Regions from separate parts of the Salinicoccus sp. RF5 genome, predicted to be linked through region 2. Evidence: predicted binding sites of a transcription regulator. Region 2 holds the regulator's gene; each other region holds the start of a gene.
The links. The regulator Rex, encoded in region 2, represses fermentation and respiration genes when NADH is low (regulators of the CRP and FNR family bind a similar motif). The targets are predictions, from matches to a motif close to TTGTGAAATATTTCACAA.
Positions count from the first base shown of each region.

Region 1: the regulator Rex is predicted to act here: its motif matches at 2,990-3,007, upstream of ric (iron-sulfur cluster repair di-iron protein).
Region 3: the regulator Rex is predicted to act here: its motif matches at 2,032-2,049, upstream of LLU09_RS04160 (cytochrome ubiquinol oxidase subunit I).

Region 1 is NZ_JAJGRC010000001.1:852,329-857,867, forward strand. Features, by position in the region: gene LLU09_RS04490 (DUF7916 family protein) at 1-40, shown strand, start outside; gene LLU09_RS04495 (helix-turn-helix transcriptional regulator) at 176-358, shown strand; gene LLU09_RS04500 (hypothetical protein) at 382-879, shown strand; gene LLU09_RS04505 (hypothetical protein) at 920-1,273, shown strand; gene LLU09_RS04510 (hypothetical protein) at 1,400-1,690, shown strand; gene LLU09_RS04515 (hypothetical protein) at 1,726-1,884, opposite strand; gene LLU09_RS04520 (hypothetical protein) at 1,996-2,172, shown strand; gene ric (iron-sulfur cluster repair di-iron protein) at 2,217-2,909, opposite strand; gene LLU09_RS04530 (PPK2 family polyphosphate kinase) at 3,118-3,981, shown strand; gene LLU09_RS12660 (pectate lyase-like adhesive domain-containing protein) at 4,035-5,539, opposite strand, start outside.
Region 2 is NZ_JAJGRC010000003.1:2,644-8,182, forward strand. Features, by position in the region: gene tsaD (tRNA (adenosine(37)-N6)-threonylcarbamoyltransferase complex transferase subunit TsaD) at 1-137, shown strand, start outside; gene LLU09_RS09240 (ABC-F family ATP-binding cassette domain-containing protein) at 431-2,344, opposite strand; gene LLU09_RS09245 (redox-sensing transcriptional repressor Rex) at 2,482-3,114, shown strand; gene LLU09_RS09250 (twin-arginine translocase TatA/TatE family subunit) at 3,155-3,388, shown strand; gene tatC (twin-arginine translocase subunit TatC) at 3,448-4,209, shown strand; gene LLU09_RS09260 (glycoside hydrolase family 32 protein) at 4,223-5,539, shown strand, end outside.
Region 3 is NZ_JAJGRC010000001.1:784,046-789,584, reverse strand. Features, by position in the region: gene ptsP (phosphoenolpyruvate--protein phosphotransferase) at 1-612, shown strand, start outside; gene LLU09_RS04165 (MFS transporter) at 691-1,986, shown strand; gene LLU09_RS04160 (cytochrome ubiquinol oxidase subunit I) at 2,136-3,491, shown strand; gene LLU09_RS04155 (cytochrome d ubiquinol oxidase subunit II) at 3,488-4,513, shown strand; gene LLU09_RS04150 (potassium channel family protein) at 4,538-5,197, shown strand; gene rnjA (ribonuclease J1) at 5,233-5,539, opposite strand, start outside.

The sequences.
Region 1 (5,539 bases), on a different contig from region 2:
CCATACTTATGTACGCATGGCCCGCTCCATCCACCGCTAGAATCTCTGGGAGTTGAATGTTTATACTTCTTCTTCCCGGGTACTTGTATACTAAAAGTAATATATATTTTACATTTAGAAATTTATTTATTACATTTGAATTGAAAGAGGTGATTTCTTGGCGAAGAATCTGAAGATGAAGAGCGCACGTGCCAGCCGGGATCTCACCCAGAAAGCACTGGCCGAACAGGTGGAGGTCAGCCGCCAGACAATCAACTTGATCGAAAAGGGGGAGTACAATCCTTCATTGGCATTATGCATTAAAATCTGCAAGGCACTTGGATGCACATTGGATGACCTCTTCTGGGATGAATATTAATAAGTTAAAGGATGGAGATTTTCATGGAATATCTGCTCAATCGGTTCATAGGGGATGAACGTGCAAGAAAATCAGCCGGCAAGGCCGCCATCACCACCCTGCTGCTCATGTGGGCTTATATGATTACCCGCATGCTGCTTGTGGCGATGGGGATATGGGAAACCGACATGGTGATGAACGATCTATACTTTGTCATGCTGTCATTCATCATATTTACCACCATATCCGTACGTGATGAATCCGATGCGTTGATATATTCTCCAATAGTGAAAAAGGAACTTCCCTATAAGAAAGGCCGTTTCTTTGGCCGTTTTGGCATCTACTTTATGGAATCCACCATCGGTGCCATCTTTATGACACTTGTTGAACTGCTCGTAAAGAGCCTGGTTGCACGTAGTTTCAGCTTTGATCTTTTGATGTTCATCAGCAGCATCATTGCCTTCACCATTATCCTAATATTTGTTAACATCGTGTTAGGAGAAATAAGAGTAAGACGCTACCGCAAAATGGAAGAGGAATAAGGAGGCAACGTCTATCAACAAGGTTCGACCGCTACAGATTATGGGCTATGGTCTTATCGGATTTGCGTTCGTCATGGACCAGTTTCCGCAACTCCCCTTTGCCACATGGCAGACGCAGCTGATCAATGCGTTATGTATTATTGCGCTGCTCTATATGGTCACAAAGCTCAATGATGGAGACTCGGAGGAAGAGAAGACAGATTCATGGATGGAGGAACTGAACTATTATTTGTGCATATTCGGCTTTATCACATTCCTGAATCTGATCGGCGGTGAGTCTTCGATCGGTCTGGACTTCGCCAGTGAAGGGTTCTGGTTTGCAGCCATTGGAGCATTCATAAAAATCTACGGGACATATGAGGCGGGCCAACGCGCTCGTAGGCAGCTGGACTAGCATCGCATACTATCCAACAAAGGGGATGAGAACATCACGATTCAAAAGATACTTTCAGCATTTGTAGTCATCATTTTTTCAGTCACCATCATTCTCGACCAGTTTCCCCTCCTGCCCTACTCGAACATGCGAACAATTGTCATCCTAGTTGCCGTAATGATCATTTTGGCAATCGCGGGCAGCATATTCGGCCACATGGACCGGAAGAAGACAGGGAGGGAACAGGAGGAATCGTGGCATAATGTACTGATTTTCGAATTGTACTTCATATCACTCATACTTATACTGACCCAGCTCGGCGGGGATTCCCGATTCGGTCTCAATCCGGATTCCGGCCCTTTCTGGATACTTTTGTTCTCAGCCACACTCAGCGTTTTATTTTCCTATCTTCGTCAAAGGAAGACCACAGAACAGTAGAAATCACAACCGGATCCGGTTGTGATTTCTTTTTTCTAGCGTATGAACAGGTGTTTAATGAACGTGCCCACCATCCAGAGCCCAAATTCGATGAAGCCCTCAGGGTGCCTCTGGATTTCAAGCCTTGAAGGCACATAATCATTGTGCGCATGCGTCCCAACGTAGCCATCCGGTCCATTATAGTTCCGGTGCATCCTCATACCCCCTTTGATTCATTATACCCTTTCCTCCGCCATCCAAAAAACAGATTTCAGAAGATTATGTTAAAATATAGAAGAAAACCACCATCCATGAAAGGACATCCCATGAACAAAAAATTATTCGGGGACAAGAAAGTCCTCCTCGGCTTTGCGCTATCCTTCCTTCTCAGCATCATCGCCATCATACTTGCTGCAAATGACATCGGCTACTGGGTCGTCTGCGTCATCCTGGCATTCATCCTGCTGTTCGCAAGCACCACCAGATTCCAAAAAAGCCAATGAACACAAAAATCTCGGGAGCGGTCTCCCGAGATTTTTTATACCCCTTAGATTGCTCTTCTGACCCGTTCGAACAGTTCGTGATTTTCCAGATGGACATGATCGAATGTGTCCTTTTCAAGTTTCTCGAGCCGTGCGTATACCAGCCTGTACGTGCCGCATGCATTCGCGTGCGGCGTAAAGTCGTCTGTAATGTCACGGATCTCCTTCAGAATATCTCCCACAGCTTCATGCTCCCCTTCGAGTTCGCTCACATGCGGCCGCACTTTTTCGGCCAGTTCAGGTGTCGGGTGCTCCATGAATTCGATGATCATCGGGAATACATTCTGATCCTCGTCCTCCGTATGCTCGACCATTTCATGCTTCAGTGTGCGATACAGCTCCTGGATTCTCACCAGATGCGGTTCGTTCGATCCATGCTTGCGGGCGAGCTTCGTCACGTATGGTGTCAGGGCGGCGAACTCGTCCATCAGCTCCTGATGGTACCTGTTCTGGATGAACTTCACGATCCCCTTCTCATCCAAATACTTCGGCTGGATGCCGGCCTCTTCATGCTGCTCGATACTGTTGATCTCTTCAATCATGCCTTCGAGGTCGAGCCCACGCTCTTCCACTGCCTGGGATATCGGCATCTTGCCGCCACAACAGTAGTCGATTCTATTTTTCCTGAATATATCTGCACTCTTCGGGATGTCTTTGACGATTTCACTGACCCACATTTCACGGTTTACTGTAGTCATATTAACCCTCCTGTTTTAAACATACATTTTAAATACATGTTTAATATAACACACTGCACACCTATATGAACCATTTCTCAATGTGAAGTATTGAACATTTAGTGACAGCGCTTTATCCGGGAATGAAAGACCTGCCCACTCCCCGTCTCCGTGTTTAGACAGACGGAGTCGGGGTACATTTTTATAAAAAAGACAAAGGAGCATTCTAATGAATATAGATGACTACAGATTGACTGGAGACAAGAAGATAGATCTCACTGAAATACCCACTACAGAAGGAAAGACGGATGAAAATGAAAAGATAAGGGACGAAGTCATTCCGCCGCTCGTCGACCGGCTGCAGCTTCTCCATCAGAAGCTGAATGCCGAGGAGAAACACGGTATACTCGTCGTCCTGCAGGCACTCGATGCCGCCGGGAAGGATGAATCGATCAGCTACATCTTCTCCAACCTGAATCCGCAGGGGCTCAAGGTCACCACCTTCGGCAAGCCGACCGAAGTGGAACAGAAGCATGACTACCTATGGCGCATGATGCCCGCACTCCCCGCCCGCGGCGAAGTCGGCATTTTGAACCGTTCCCATTATGAGGAGGTCATCGCTCCACGCGTGCACGACAATGTGCTGCTCGATGGAGACTACCCGGCAGGTGTCGATGAGGAGTCCATCTGGCCCATGCGGTACGAACAGATCAAAAACTATGAGAAATACCTTCATGACAACAACATCCACATCGTGAAGTTCTTCTTCAACATGTCGAAGGACGAACAGAAAAGACGACTGCTCGAACGCATGAAGGACCCTGATAAACAACACGAATTCTCCTTCTCTGATGTCGAGGAAAGGCAATACTGGGATAAGTATCAGGAAGTCTTCCAGGATATGCTGAATGAAACATCCACCGAATATTCCCCTTGGTATGTCCTGCCGGCCGATGACGAATGGCATACACGCCGGCTCGTCAATGAAGCAATGATCGACCTGATGGAGAAGCTCGATCCGAAGTTCCCGGAAATGACCGGTGAGGAGAAAGAGAAACTCGAGGAGTATATAGAGAAGCTTGAAAGTGAATAGAATTATAAGCAAAATCCCCTGGAGAAAGTTTCTCCAGGGGATTTTTGGTTCTACTAGGGCCCATCCGACAATATCCATTTGATGGTTGTCTTATATTCTGTGTCCGCCGCAGCACGGATCGGGTTCAGTTTGAGTAGGATACCTTCATCCGGCACCCATTCTATTGTTTCACTTGTCATGCCACGCGCTACAGGGACAGGTGTCCCTTCAATCAGTTCAGGTTCGCTCCCCGCACTGAAATAGTACAAGGCATTCTCTAACGTATCCTGATTTTCATTGGTCAGTGGTGTTGTTGCCTCGACACTCAGTTTCCAACCTCTATCTTCCCTTGTCTCCACTATTTCAATACCGGGATTGTCATTTTGTCTATAGATTTTCATCTCTTCATCTTTAATTTCAGTTGTGTTAAAAGGGATACTTGTAGATACATGACCAAACTCCAGCCGGTTGCCAATTACAGTCTTTTCAACCGTTTCAGAAGCGGCATTATCGAGTTTTGCGTCGAACCTCAAAACTGTACCCGCTTCGAATCTCTCATCCAAATTGAAGGTGAACTTGCCGTCGATGTCAGCCTTTGTTTTTGTAAGTGTAATTCCCACAACATCGGCTATCGTTACCTCAGCATGAGGTACGGTAGTGCCGGAAATTTTGGTGTTCGTATCCAAAATTTCCTCTATTTTCAATGATTGGATTACTTCCCTTTCAAAAACCATACGTCTCATGTCTGGAGGGAAATCTTCTTCAAATTTTCGAGTATCTATACTAGGTCTCATCTGTCCTACCACTGTACTTTCCCAAAGGGGGATAACTAATAATAGCCATGTCGTACTAAAAGTAAATCCACCTTTTTCAATTGGCGGAGATATCTTGGATGGTTTATCTTCCATATTCTTAAGATGCCACCCACTCAGCTTAGTGTTTTCCATGCTAAAAGTGACATCATTCCACTTTTTAAATAACCTTGTATTTGCCCTATCGTTAATGATATCAATATTTCTTGGACTATTGATATTAAAATCCATTTTGGTGTTCAAGTCAAATACTACTGAACCTGAACCTATAAGGTTGACTTCACTTCCCTGATCAACATTAAATTTTATATCATTGTTTCTAGATAAATCAGTCTTTATAACAGCGCCTTCGGATTCAACTTCCAAAATGGAGAACTTTTCGACTTTGAAACCGTACTCCCCCGAAGAAGTCTTATCTCTATTGAACAAAAAAGCAGGCTTGCCGCCATAATGATGTAAGTCCAGGTGTGCTCTCTCATGAATGATTACTCTGCGAAACGCCATGCTATAGTCACTGCCTGTATTTATTTCATTCTCACCATAGAAATGTACATCGCTTTCCCAACTTGAGCCAAACATGCCCAATGAATCACTTTGATTCTTGTTGAACCTGATATTCTCCAGTCTGAGATCCATGCGGGTATCTTTTTTCCTGATAAACCCCTGATCTTTAGCTCTGTTAGTTGAGAAGATGTCTATATTCATGATGTTCATGCTTATGACTCTGTCCTCAATCACCAGTGTGTCATTACCAATGTTTAGCGCAT
Region 2 (5,539 bases):
TACCCCAGCTGAAGTATTGTACCGACAATGCAGCGATGATCGGCGCTGCAGCCTATCATCTCTATAATAATAATGCCTTCGGTACACTCGATCTGAATGGCAGGAACTTCATCGATATAGAAGAATACAGTATATAGAAAGCCATGTCCCTTGATTTTGGGACATGGCTTTCTTGTATCATCCTTGATTGTCAATACGGAACATTTGTTTTAAACAGCTTGTGGATAACTTGTTGATAAAAATGCGAAAAGCTGTTTAAACGTCGCGGGTACTGGGGATATAAATGTGCACAACTATGTGTATAACTTATTCCTCCTGTGGATGGACCGCTGCATTATGCAGTGCTGTGCACTTTCAGATGTGAATAAAAATGTGGTTAAGTCCATTTCCCGTCATCTCCATTAAAATGGAACCTGTGTTCGCAATAGGTTTATATCTCTTCCAGCTGTTCCTCCAATGCAGCCCATTCGATCATCAGTTCATCGAGCTGTGCCTTCTGGGCATTCAGCTGCTCATTGTACTCTGAAGCCTTCTCATAGTCCCCGTAAACTTCAGGTTCGGCAAGTTTTTGTTCGGTCGCTGCAATTTCCTCTTCGAGCGCCTGGATGCGTTCTTCCATCCTGCTTGTGCTGCGCTTCAGCTTCTGCATCTCGTTCCTTTTCTGCTTCTGCTGTTCATAATCCGTGCCGTTCGGCCCTTTGTCCTCCTGCTTCTCCACTTGGATTGCGAGGGAAGCCTGTTCTTCCTTCTTATGACGATAGTAGCTATAGTCCCCGTTGTAGGTCTGGAGATGCTGAAGATCCATCTCCACTATCTTGGTGGCGATGCGGTCGATGAAATACCGATCATGGGAGACGAATAGTATGGTGCCGGGGAAGTTCTGGAGCGCCTCCTCCAGCACTTCCTTGCTGTCGATGTCCAGGTGGTTGGTGGGCTCGTCAAGAATGAGCAGGTTATTCTTCTCAAGCATCAGTTTAGCCAGCTGGATGCGGGCTTTTTCCCCACCGCTCAGATCGTTGACACTCTTCATCACTTCATCCTGCGTAAACAGGAAACGCCCCAGCACTTTGCGGACATCACTTTCATTCATGTTCGGATATTCATGCCACAGTTCTTCGAGGACATTCCTGTTGGAGGTGAATTCGGCCTGCTTCTGGTCATAGTAGCCGATGGAGACATTCGTGCCGTAGATGATTTCTCCCGCATGACGGGGCAGTTTCTTCGCAATGGTTTTGACGAGCGTGGATTTTCCGATACCATTCGGACCGATGATCGCCAGACGGTCCCCCTTATCGACGTTCAGGGTGATGCCGCTGTTCAGCGTCTCTTCATATCCGATGTCGAGGCTCTTGATACGGAGGACATCGTTTCCACTCTCCCTTTTTATATCGAAGGAGAAACGTGCACTTTTTCTGTCGATCTGCGGCGTATCCATCCGGTCCATCTGCTCAAGCTTCTTGCGGCGGCTTTTTGCCATATTGCTCGTCGAAGCCCGTGCGATGTTCTTTTCGACGAAGGTTTCGAGCTGTTTGATCTCCTTCTGCTGATGTTCGTAGGCTTTCATGCGAAGGCTGTAGTTCTTTTCCTTTTCCTTCACGTACTTTGTATAGTTCGAGTGATAGAGTGTCCCACGGTTCATCTCCACTTCAAAGATCTTATCGACCGTGCGGTCGAGGAAGTAGCGGTCATGGCTGATGATTGCGATTGCACCTGTAAAACTGTTCAGGTACTGTTCAAGCCAAGCCACGGTGTCCATGTCCAGGTGGTTGGTCGGTTCATCGAGAAGGAGCAGGTCCGGCTTTGACAGCAGCATCTGGCCCAGGGCGAGGCGTGTCTTCTGGCCGCCCGAGAATGCATCGACGTTGCGGTCGAGGTCGTCCTTGGTGAAATTGAGTCCGGTGATGACCGTCTTGATCTGTGCATCGATCGTGTACCCTCCCTGGGACTCGAATGAATTCTGCAGGGTATCATAACGTTCCACCTGCTCGCTGTAGGCAGGATCGTCGTAGTCATGTTCTGCCAGCCAAGTCGTTACTTTCTGCATCTCCTCCTGGATGTGGAGCAGGTGCGAGAACGGCCGCATCATTTCATCCTGCACAGTCTGGGAGGATTCCAGTGTCATCTGCTGGGTCAGGTAGCCGATGGAGATGCCTTTCGGAGTGGTGATCTGCCCCTCATCAAGCCCAAGTTCGCCTGCCATCATTTTCATGAGCGTGGTCTTTCCGGCACCGTTCTTCCCCACGATGCCGACGGTTTCGCCCTTTTTTATTTCAAGATTTATATTTTCAAAAATCATGTCTGTACCGAATGATTTCTTTACATTTCCCAACTGCATCACTATCATATTCATTACCTCACTTTCTTCAAGTCTACAATAAATAAATAAAAAAAACGATGAAATTAAACGACGTTGACTACACTATGAAAATCGAGATATGCTATAATATATCAACAGAGTGTAATAAACGAGGTGTGGGACATTTGAACAGTAAAAAGAAAATCCCAAATGCAACTATGAAACGTCTCCCTTTATACTATAGATTTTTTAAGAACGCTGAAAAATCCGGTGTGGACAGAGTCTCATCCAGAGAGATCAGTGAGGCATTGGATATTGACTCTGCCACTATAAGGCGAGACTTCTCCTATTTTGGGGAGCTTGGTAGAAAAGGGTACGGCTACAATGTCAAAAGCCTTCTGAACTTCTTCATGGAACACATCCAGGGGAATGAAGTGAAGAATGTTGCGATCATTGGTGCCGGCAATCTGGGCAGCGCGTTATTAAACTACAAATTCAGTAATATAAATGATAGAATGAACGTAGTTGCCGCCTTTGACAGCAATGATGAAATTGTTGGAACATCCATCAACGATACATTAGTATATCATCCAGATGAACTTGAAGATATGGTCAGTAGACATAACATAGACGTTGCGATACTCACCCTGCCGGCAGAGGTCAGCCAGGCGATGGCTGAACGGCTTGTAGATGCGGGCATCAAGGGTATACTCAACTTCACGCCTATCAGATTGGACGTAAATGATGGAATCTATGTACACAATATAGATTTGAGTGTTGAATTGCAGGCGCTATTCTTTTATATGAAACATATCTAGGAGGGGTAATATGCTTGAAATGTTTATGCCGGGGACACTTATGGCAGTAGGGCCGACAAGTATGATTGTAATCGCTGTGGTAGCATTGATCATATTCGGACCCAAGAAGCTTCCTCAGTTCGGACGCGCAATGGGCTCCACTTTAAAGGAATTTAAAGACGCAACCAAGGGCCTTGCTACGGATGATGATGACGAAGAAGAACTCGAGAGAAAAAAGCAGCCGAAGAAAATTGAAGCGGTTGAAGTTGAAAAAGCTGAAGAAACAAAAGTATAAAGATTTGGAGGTGGCGAAAGCCACCTTTTTTTAAAGAGTTTAAAGAGGTGAAAAGTAAGATGACAGACTCGGAAAAAAAAGAATTTACCGAGCACCTGGAAGAGTTGAGGAAGCGTCTGCTCATTGTCATGTATTTCTTTGTCGGCGCGTTGATTATAGGGTTTTTCCTCTCCAAGCCACTGATATACCAGATGCAGAATGCCCCATGGGCAGAGTCGATCCAAATGCACGCATTCCAGGTCACGGACCCGTTGAAGATCTATCTGCTCGTGATCGTCATAATCGGTCTTGTAGTGGTGTTGCCGGTCATCATGTATCAGCTTTGGGCATTTGTGGCACCGGGGTTGTATGGCAATGAACGGAAGTTGACGCTGAGCTACATCCCGATCGTCATGATCCTCATGCTGATCGGCATGGCTTTCGGCTACTTCGTTCTCGTACCCTATATCATCCAGTTCACTTTCGATCTTTCGGAAGACATGGGGATCGAGACGACCATCGGCATCAACCAGTATTTCGGGTTCCTCTTCAGGACGGTCCTGCCATTCGGCGTCATCTTCCAGATGCCGATCCTGGTGCTTTTCCTGACACAGCTTGGCCTGTTGACGCCGATGTTCCTCAAGAAGAACAGAAAGTATGCCTATTTCATCCTTCTGGTGATTGCGGCGCTCATTGCCCCGCCAGATCTGATGACGCATATCATGCTGACGATACCAATGATCGTACTATACGAAATCAGCATATACATCTCAAAAATCGGCTATCGGAGGCATTTGAAGGCAGAACAGAAGGCAATAGAAGAATCTTTGGATTCCGACTAGGGAGGTATTCAGGGTGAAATTCGATTCGAACACTGAAGCGTTTAAAACGTTGGGAGAAGCGGACAATGACTCATTGAATGAACGGCTTGAACAGGCACAGGATGACCAGTGGAGGCAGAAATACCATGTACAGCCCATTGCCGGCAGCATGAATTCGATTGCCGGATTCGTCCACCACGAGGGTATGTACCATATCTTCTATCAATGGTCCCCCTTTGCCGACAAAAGAACGAGATGCCTATATCATGTGACTTCGGGTGACCTTGTTTATTTTGAGAACAGGGGAATAGTAAAGATGTTGTCGGACGGAGCCTATTCAGGCTCCGCTTTTGTAATGGAAGAAGATATCCACCTCTACCACACTGAAGTGCGTTCGAACACGGTGTATCAGCAATATACCCCCTTAAAGATACAGGCGGGCATCCTCCATCCGGACAGGGCCGTACCCATCATCAAAGGCGTACCGCCCGAGTACGGCTGGTTGATGAAGGACCCGAAAGTCTGGTACGAGAATGGCAGGTGTTTCATGCTGCTCGGGGCGACTTCATCAGAAGAGTACGGGCGCCTCCTCGTCTTTGCCGGGGAAACACCTTCAGCATTCGAGTACAGGGGGGAATTGAAGACAGAACTCGACCAGTTCGGCTTCATGTGGGAAGCACCGGATTATTTTGAATTGGATGGCCACCAGGTATTCATGTTCTGTCCCCAGGGGCTCGACAAGTACAGGAACAGCTATTGGAACATATATCAGTCGGGATATATCATCGGGGAGTCGGATTGTGAAGCATTGACGCTCGACCATGGTTCGTTCCATGAATTGGACCATGGATTCGATTTCTATGCACCGCAGACGGTCCTCAACGGGGATGGGGAACGGCTGATGATCGGCTGGATGGGGATGAAGGAGACGGTTTATCCAACTGGGGATGCCTGGTCGCACTGCCTGACGCTTCCCCGCGAACTGTCTATTGAGGCGGGGCGGTTGAAGCAGAGGCCGGCTGCGTCACTCAGGAAACTGAGGGAAGCGGAGATGACGGCTGAAGGGTATTTCAACCACCGTCCAAAAAAAGTGAGGGATTTCTATGGGGACAACTACGAACTCGTCATGGATATCCTTGAGAATGACGCGACCCGCATCCATATCGACCTGAGGGTGAGCAGGAGGGAGCAGACGAGCCTGATCTATGAAACGGATACTCAGACGCTTATTCTGGATACTGCCTTCAGCGGTGCAATGCCCGAGAATGTGGATGGAACAGAGAGGAAGGTTGTACTTGATGCTCCGCTTACAAGCCTTCATATATTCGTTGATGTCTCAAGCATCGAAATC
Region 3 (5,539 bases), on a different contig from region 2:
TTCAGGACACAGCTGCGTGCACTGCTCCGTGCGAGCCAGCATGGCAACCTGAAGATCATGTTCCCGATGATTGCTACCATAGATGAATTCAACCGTGCGAAGGCACTGCTGATCGAAGAGAAGGACAAGCTCGTCGATGAAGGTGAGAAGATCAAAGAGGATATCGAAGTCGGTATCATGGTCGAAATCCCTTCAGCGGCAATCCTCGCAGACCAGTTTGCGAAAGTGGTGGACTTCTTCTCCATCGGAACGAATGACCTGATCCAGTACACTATGGCTGCAGACCGGATGAACGAGTCCGTAAGCTATCTGTACCAGCCGCACCATCCTGCACTTCTCAGACTCATCAAGATGGTCATTGATGCAGCTCACAAGGAAGGCAAATGGGCCGGCATGTGCGGAGAGATGGCCGGCGATGAACAGGCTGTGCCACTGCTTCTTGGGCTCGGACTCGATGAGTTCTCCATGAGCGCATCTTCAGTACTCAAGGCGCGTAAGCAGATTTCCCAACTCAAGAAGACGGATATGGAACGTCTGGCCGCATCCGCAATCGAATGCAAGGATTCGGAAGAAGTGCTTGCACTGGTTGAGGAATATACAGGCAAGATATAGAAACATCACACGCACGGATGCATCCGTGCGTGTTTTTTGCCGTCATGATTGCAGAAAAGGGCTGAGGAGGATCAGATGATGAAGGAAACTGTGCGCCGTCCGATGGAACTCTATCTTACGCTGCCGATTCTTGCTTTCGCACTCTATGATTTTGCCAACACCATATTCAGCGCCAACATCGTCACCCTGTTCTTCCCCCAGTATATTACCGAGATGGTGGGGACCAACCCGCGGCTCGAACAGATAGCATCCACCATCATCGCCTATGCGAATGCCGTTGCGGCGATACTGCTGATTGCATTTGCCCCCCTGTACGGGGTGACGATGGACCGGACGGGCAGGCGCAGGCGGTATGTCATCATATTTACGCTGCTGTGCGTCACCGCTTCTGTAGGCATGGGGATATTCGGCGGCATGGACACAGGAAGGTGGTTCGGACTGCCGAACGGGCTTGTGCTGACCATATTGTTCTTCGTCGCCGCAAAGTTCGCCTTCAACTCGGGCAACGTCTTCTATGACGCCATGCTCTCAGGACTGGGGAACAAAAAGGAAATCCCCCTCATTTCGGGCTATGGGGTAGCGCTCGGGTATATGGGTACCCTGTTCGGCATCTTCTCGGTCCTCCTGATCATCGGAGATCGGGCGGTGCACCATACATTCTGGCTGTCCGGCCTGCTCTTCCTCGTATTCGCGCTGCCGCTTTTCTTCATCAACAGGGATCCGCCTTCGGAACAGAAGCCGAAGCAGGCCTTTTTGAAGGGATACCGTGACATCTACAGGACATTCGTCGAAGCGCGGGCGTATCCATCCATATTCTATTTCATGATCGCCTATTTCTTCGTCAACGACGCACTGGCCACGGCCATTGCGATGATGCAGCCCTATGCCACGACGGTAGTGGGATTCGCTCCCGGCACATTCCTCATCATCTTCATGGTGGCGACACTGTTCAGCATCATCGGGGCAATCGTATTCAGCTTCATCAATAGGGGGTTCGGTTCGAAGCGCACTTTCGTAATCATCGCCGTGTTGCTGGCGGTTGCGGTGGCGATAGCAGCCATACCGCTGCCGATGTGGACTTTCTGGATCGCAGCTTCGCTCTTCGGTGTGGCAATGGGATCGACCTGGGTGGTGAGCCGGACGATGATCATAGAGCTTTCCCCTGAAGGAAAAGAAGGGCAGTTCTTCGGCCTGTTCGCCTTCAGCGCAAAAATGAGTGCTGTCATAGGCCCCTTCATATATGGCTCTATCACACTGATGCTGGCGGATTATGGGGTGCTGGCATCCCGCATGGCGATCACGAGCCTCATCGTCATGATCGTGATTGGAATACTGTTCCATCTTAAGGTCAAGGAGGATCGATCGCCGGTTTAAATAATTGTAATTCAGGGCATGATACGATAGAATAATAAATTGAGAATGATAATTATTTCACAAAATTGTCATGAATTCATCATGATCTTGAATGCCATAGAGGGGCAATCCGTCGTATATTCAGGATACATTAATTGAGAGGTGATCGAATGGATGAGGTAATCATTGGTCGTGTACTGACTGCATCCACTCTGGGATTCCATATAATTTTTGCGACGATCGGTGTCGGGATACCGATTGTCTTCATGGTTCTGGAATTTCTGGGACTGCGTAATAAGGATGCCATGTACTTGACCATGGCAAGAAGGATAGCGAAAGGTTATACCGTGACTGTCGCTGTCGGCGTCGTGACTGGGACCATCATCGGGCTCCAACTGTCCCTGATATGGCCGGATTTCATGCGGCTCGGCGGACAGATCATCGCACTGCCGCTGTTCATGGAAACATTCGCCTTCTTCTTCGAGGCGATATTCCTCGGCATATTCCTTTATACATGGGACCGTTTCAAAAACCCATGGCATCACTGGCTGCTCAACATACCGATCGTCATCGGCTCGACTTTGTCCGCCGTGTTCATCACGACAGTCAACTCGTTCATGAATACGCCGGCAGGGTTCGATCTTGTAGATGGCGCGCTGGTCAATGTGGACCCGCTTGCAGCAATGTTCAACCCTTCCAGCTGGGTGAGGATATTCCACGTTGTAGTGACGGCATACATGACGGCGGTATTCATCATCGCTTCAATCGGTGCCTTCAAGCTGCTGCGTTCCAAGTTCAAGGAGGACAGGGAATATCATAAGAAGGGCCTTAAGGTCATGATGGTGCTCGGACTGGTCATGGCATCCCTGACAGTGCTCGCCGGGGACCTTTCGGCAAAATTCCTGCATGAGCATCAGCCTGAGAAGCTGGCGGCGATGGAATGGCACTTTGAGACCGAAGATAATGCGGATCTGGTCCTTTTCGGGGTGCTCGATGAGGAGACCCAGGAAGTCAGCTACGCAATCAAGATACCGAGTGTGCTCAGTTTTCTCGCCGGAAACTCCTTCGATACTGAGGTGACCGGCCTGAACGACATACCGGAGGATGAACATCCGCCGCTGATCATCCACTACTTCTTCGACATGATGGTGTTCTTCGGAATGTACGGGCTGACCGTGGCCCTCATTTACTTCCTGGCGAAGTTCTCGAAATTCGATGAACATCATCCGGCGCTCCTGTACGCCTATGTACTGACCGGACCGTTGTCGATGGCGGCAATAGAATCCGGATGGTTCCTGGCAGAGATGGGACGACAGCCATGGATTCTGCGCGGCTATATGCGGGTGTCTGAGGCTGTGACGAACGCCGACGGCCTTGGTCTGACACTCATCGCATTCGTACTGCTCTATGCAGTGCTCGGCGTCACATGCATCTATGTACTGCTCAAGATGTTCCAGGGCAAGAGTGCCGATACGGAACGGCTTGAAATGTACGGTGAGGACTACAAAGGAGGTCGGCTGCCATGAATTATGAAATCATCGGAGTGACTGTACTATGGACATTCCTTTATGGATATATCATCGTGGCATCGATCGACTTCGGTGCCGGCTTCTTCAACTTCTACTCGAAGCTTACAGGGGATGACAACGTCATCAGCCCGATCATCCAGCGCTACCTGAGTCCCGTGTGGGAAGTGACGAATGTCTTCTTCGTCTTCTTCTTCGTCGGCATCGTCGGTTTCTATCCGGATACGGCCTACTACTATGGGACGACACTGCTGATTCCCGGAAGCATCGCACTGATATTGCTTGCGATACGGGGCAGCTACTATGCCTTCAACTCCTACAACAAGGAGCCGAAACTGTCCTGGACATTCCTCTACGGAGGCACTGGCCTGCTGATACCAGCCTCGCTTTCCATGGCCCTTGTCATATCGGAGGGGGGCTATATCGTGGAGGAGGGGGACGGCATCCAGCTGCAGCTCGAGGAACTGCTGTTCAGCACCTATGGGTGGTCGGTCGTATTCCTGGCCATCATCACAGTCCTCTATGTCTCCAGCGGCTTCCTGACATTCTATGCAGCGCGGGCTCAGGATTCTCAGGCACTGCATCTTGTGCGCAGATGGTTCCTCATATGGACGTTGCCGATGCTGTTCATTTCACAGTTCGTCTTCCTGGGACTCCGGGAACACAACTATGAACACTTCCTGCGTGCCCAGGATTACTGGTACCTGTTCGGACTGAGTCTTGCCTCCATGGGCGTTGCAGTATTCCTGATCTGGAGGAAGCGCGCATTCGGACTTGCATTCATCATGATCATGCTGCAGTTTGCCTTTGCCTTCTACGGATATGGCATCAGCAAGCTGCCCTACATCCTTTATCCGTATGTGGACATCAATACGGCCGTCGTCAATGAAAGCATGGCTTTCAGTTTGACAGTCGTCTTCATTTTAGGTTTACTATTATTGGTGCCAAGTCTTGTCCTTCTCATGAGACTGTTCCTGTTCGACAAGGAGTATGTACAGGGAAAGGACAACAGCAAGTACTAACATTGAGGATGGACAGGTGATAAGATGAATAAAGATTATGCAGTCATCGGGCTCGGCCGGTTCGGGGGGAGCATCGTCCGTGAACTCAGAGTGCTTGAAATGGATGTTCTGGCGGTCGACGCTGATGAGAACCGCGTCAATGAGTTCATAGACATCGCAACCCAGGCGGTCATCGGCGATACGACTGACGAAACGGTGCTGAAGGACCTCGGCCTCGGCAACTTCGACAATGTCATCGTGGCGATCGGCGACAACATCCAGTCGAGCATACTGACGACACTGCTGCTCAAGGACCTTGGTGTCAAGAAGGTAAGCGTAAAGGCTCAGAATGACTACCATGCACGTGTGCTTGAGAAGATCGGCGCCGATGTCGTCATCCATCCGGAGCGGGATATGGGACGGAGGGTCGCCCATAAGCTCGCCTCGAGTTCGGTGCTTGATTATCTGGAACTGTCCGATGAACATTCGATCGTCGAGATCATGGCCGAGGAGAAGCTCTCGGACCAGTCGCTGCTCGACCTCGATATACGGGCAGAGTACGGTGTCAGCGTCATTGCGATCAAACGGGGTGAGGACATCATCGTCAGCCCCGATCCGACGGTCAACATCCAGAAGGAGGATATACTCATCATGATCGGCAACGATGATGATCTGACACGCTTTGAAAAGTCATTGACCCGATAAAAAAAGAACATCCGGCAGCGCCGGATGTTCTTTTTTTATTTCTGCTGATCGACTCTCATGATCGTCGGTAGGATCATTGGTTTCCTGTGTGTCTTGCGGTATAGGTGGTTGCTCAGCTCTTCGATGATGAGCTGTTTTACGTGGTACCATTCTACATTTTCCTTCGTATTCAGGAGGTTGATGACATCTCCCTTGATCTTCTTCTCCGCACTGCGGATGAGACCGTAGGATTCACGCATGTATACGAACCCGCGCGATATGATGTCAGGACCACTGAGCAGTGTCTTCGTCTCGAAGTCGATGGAAACGACGACGATCGCAAGACCTTCCTCGGAGAGGTCC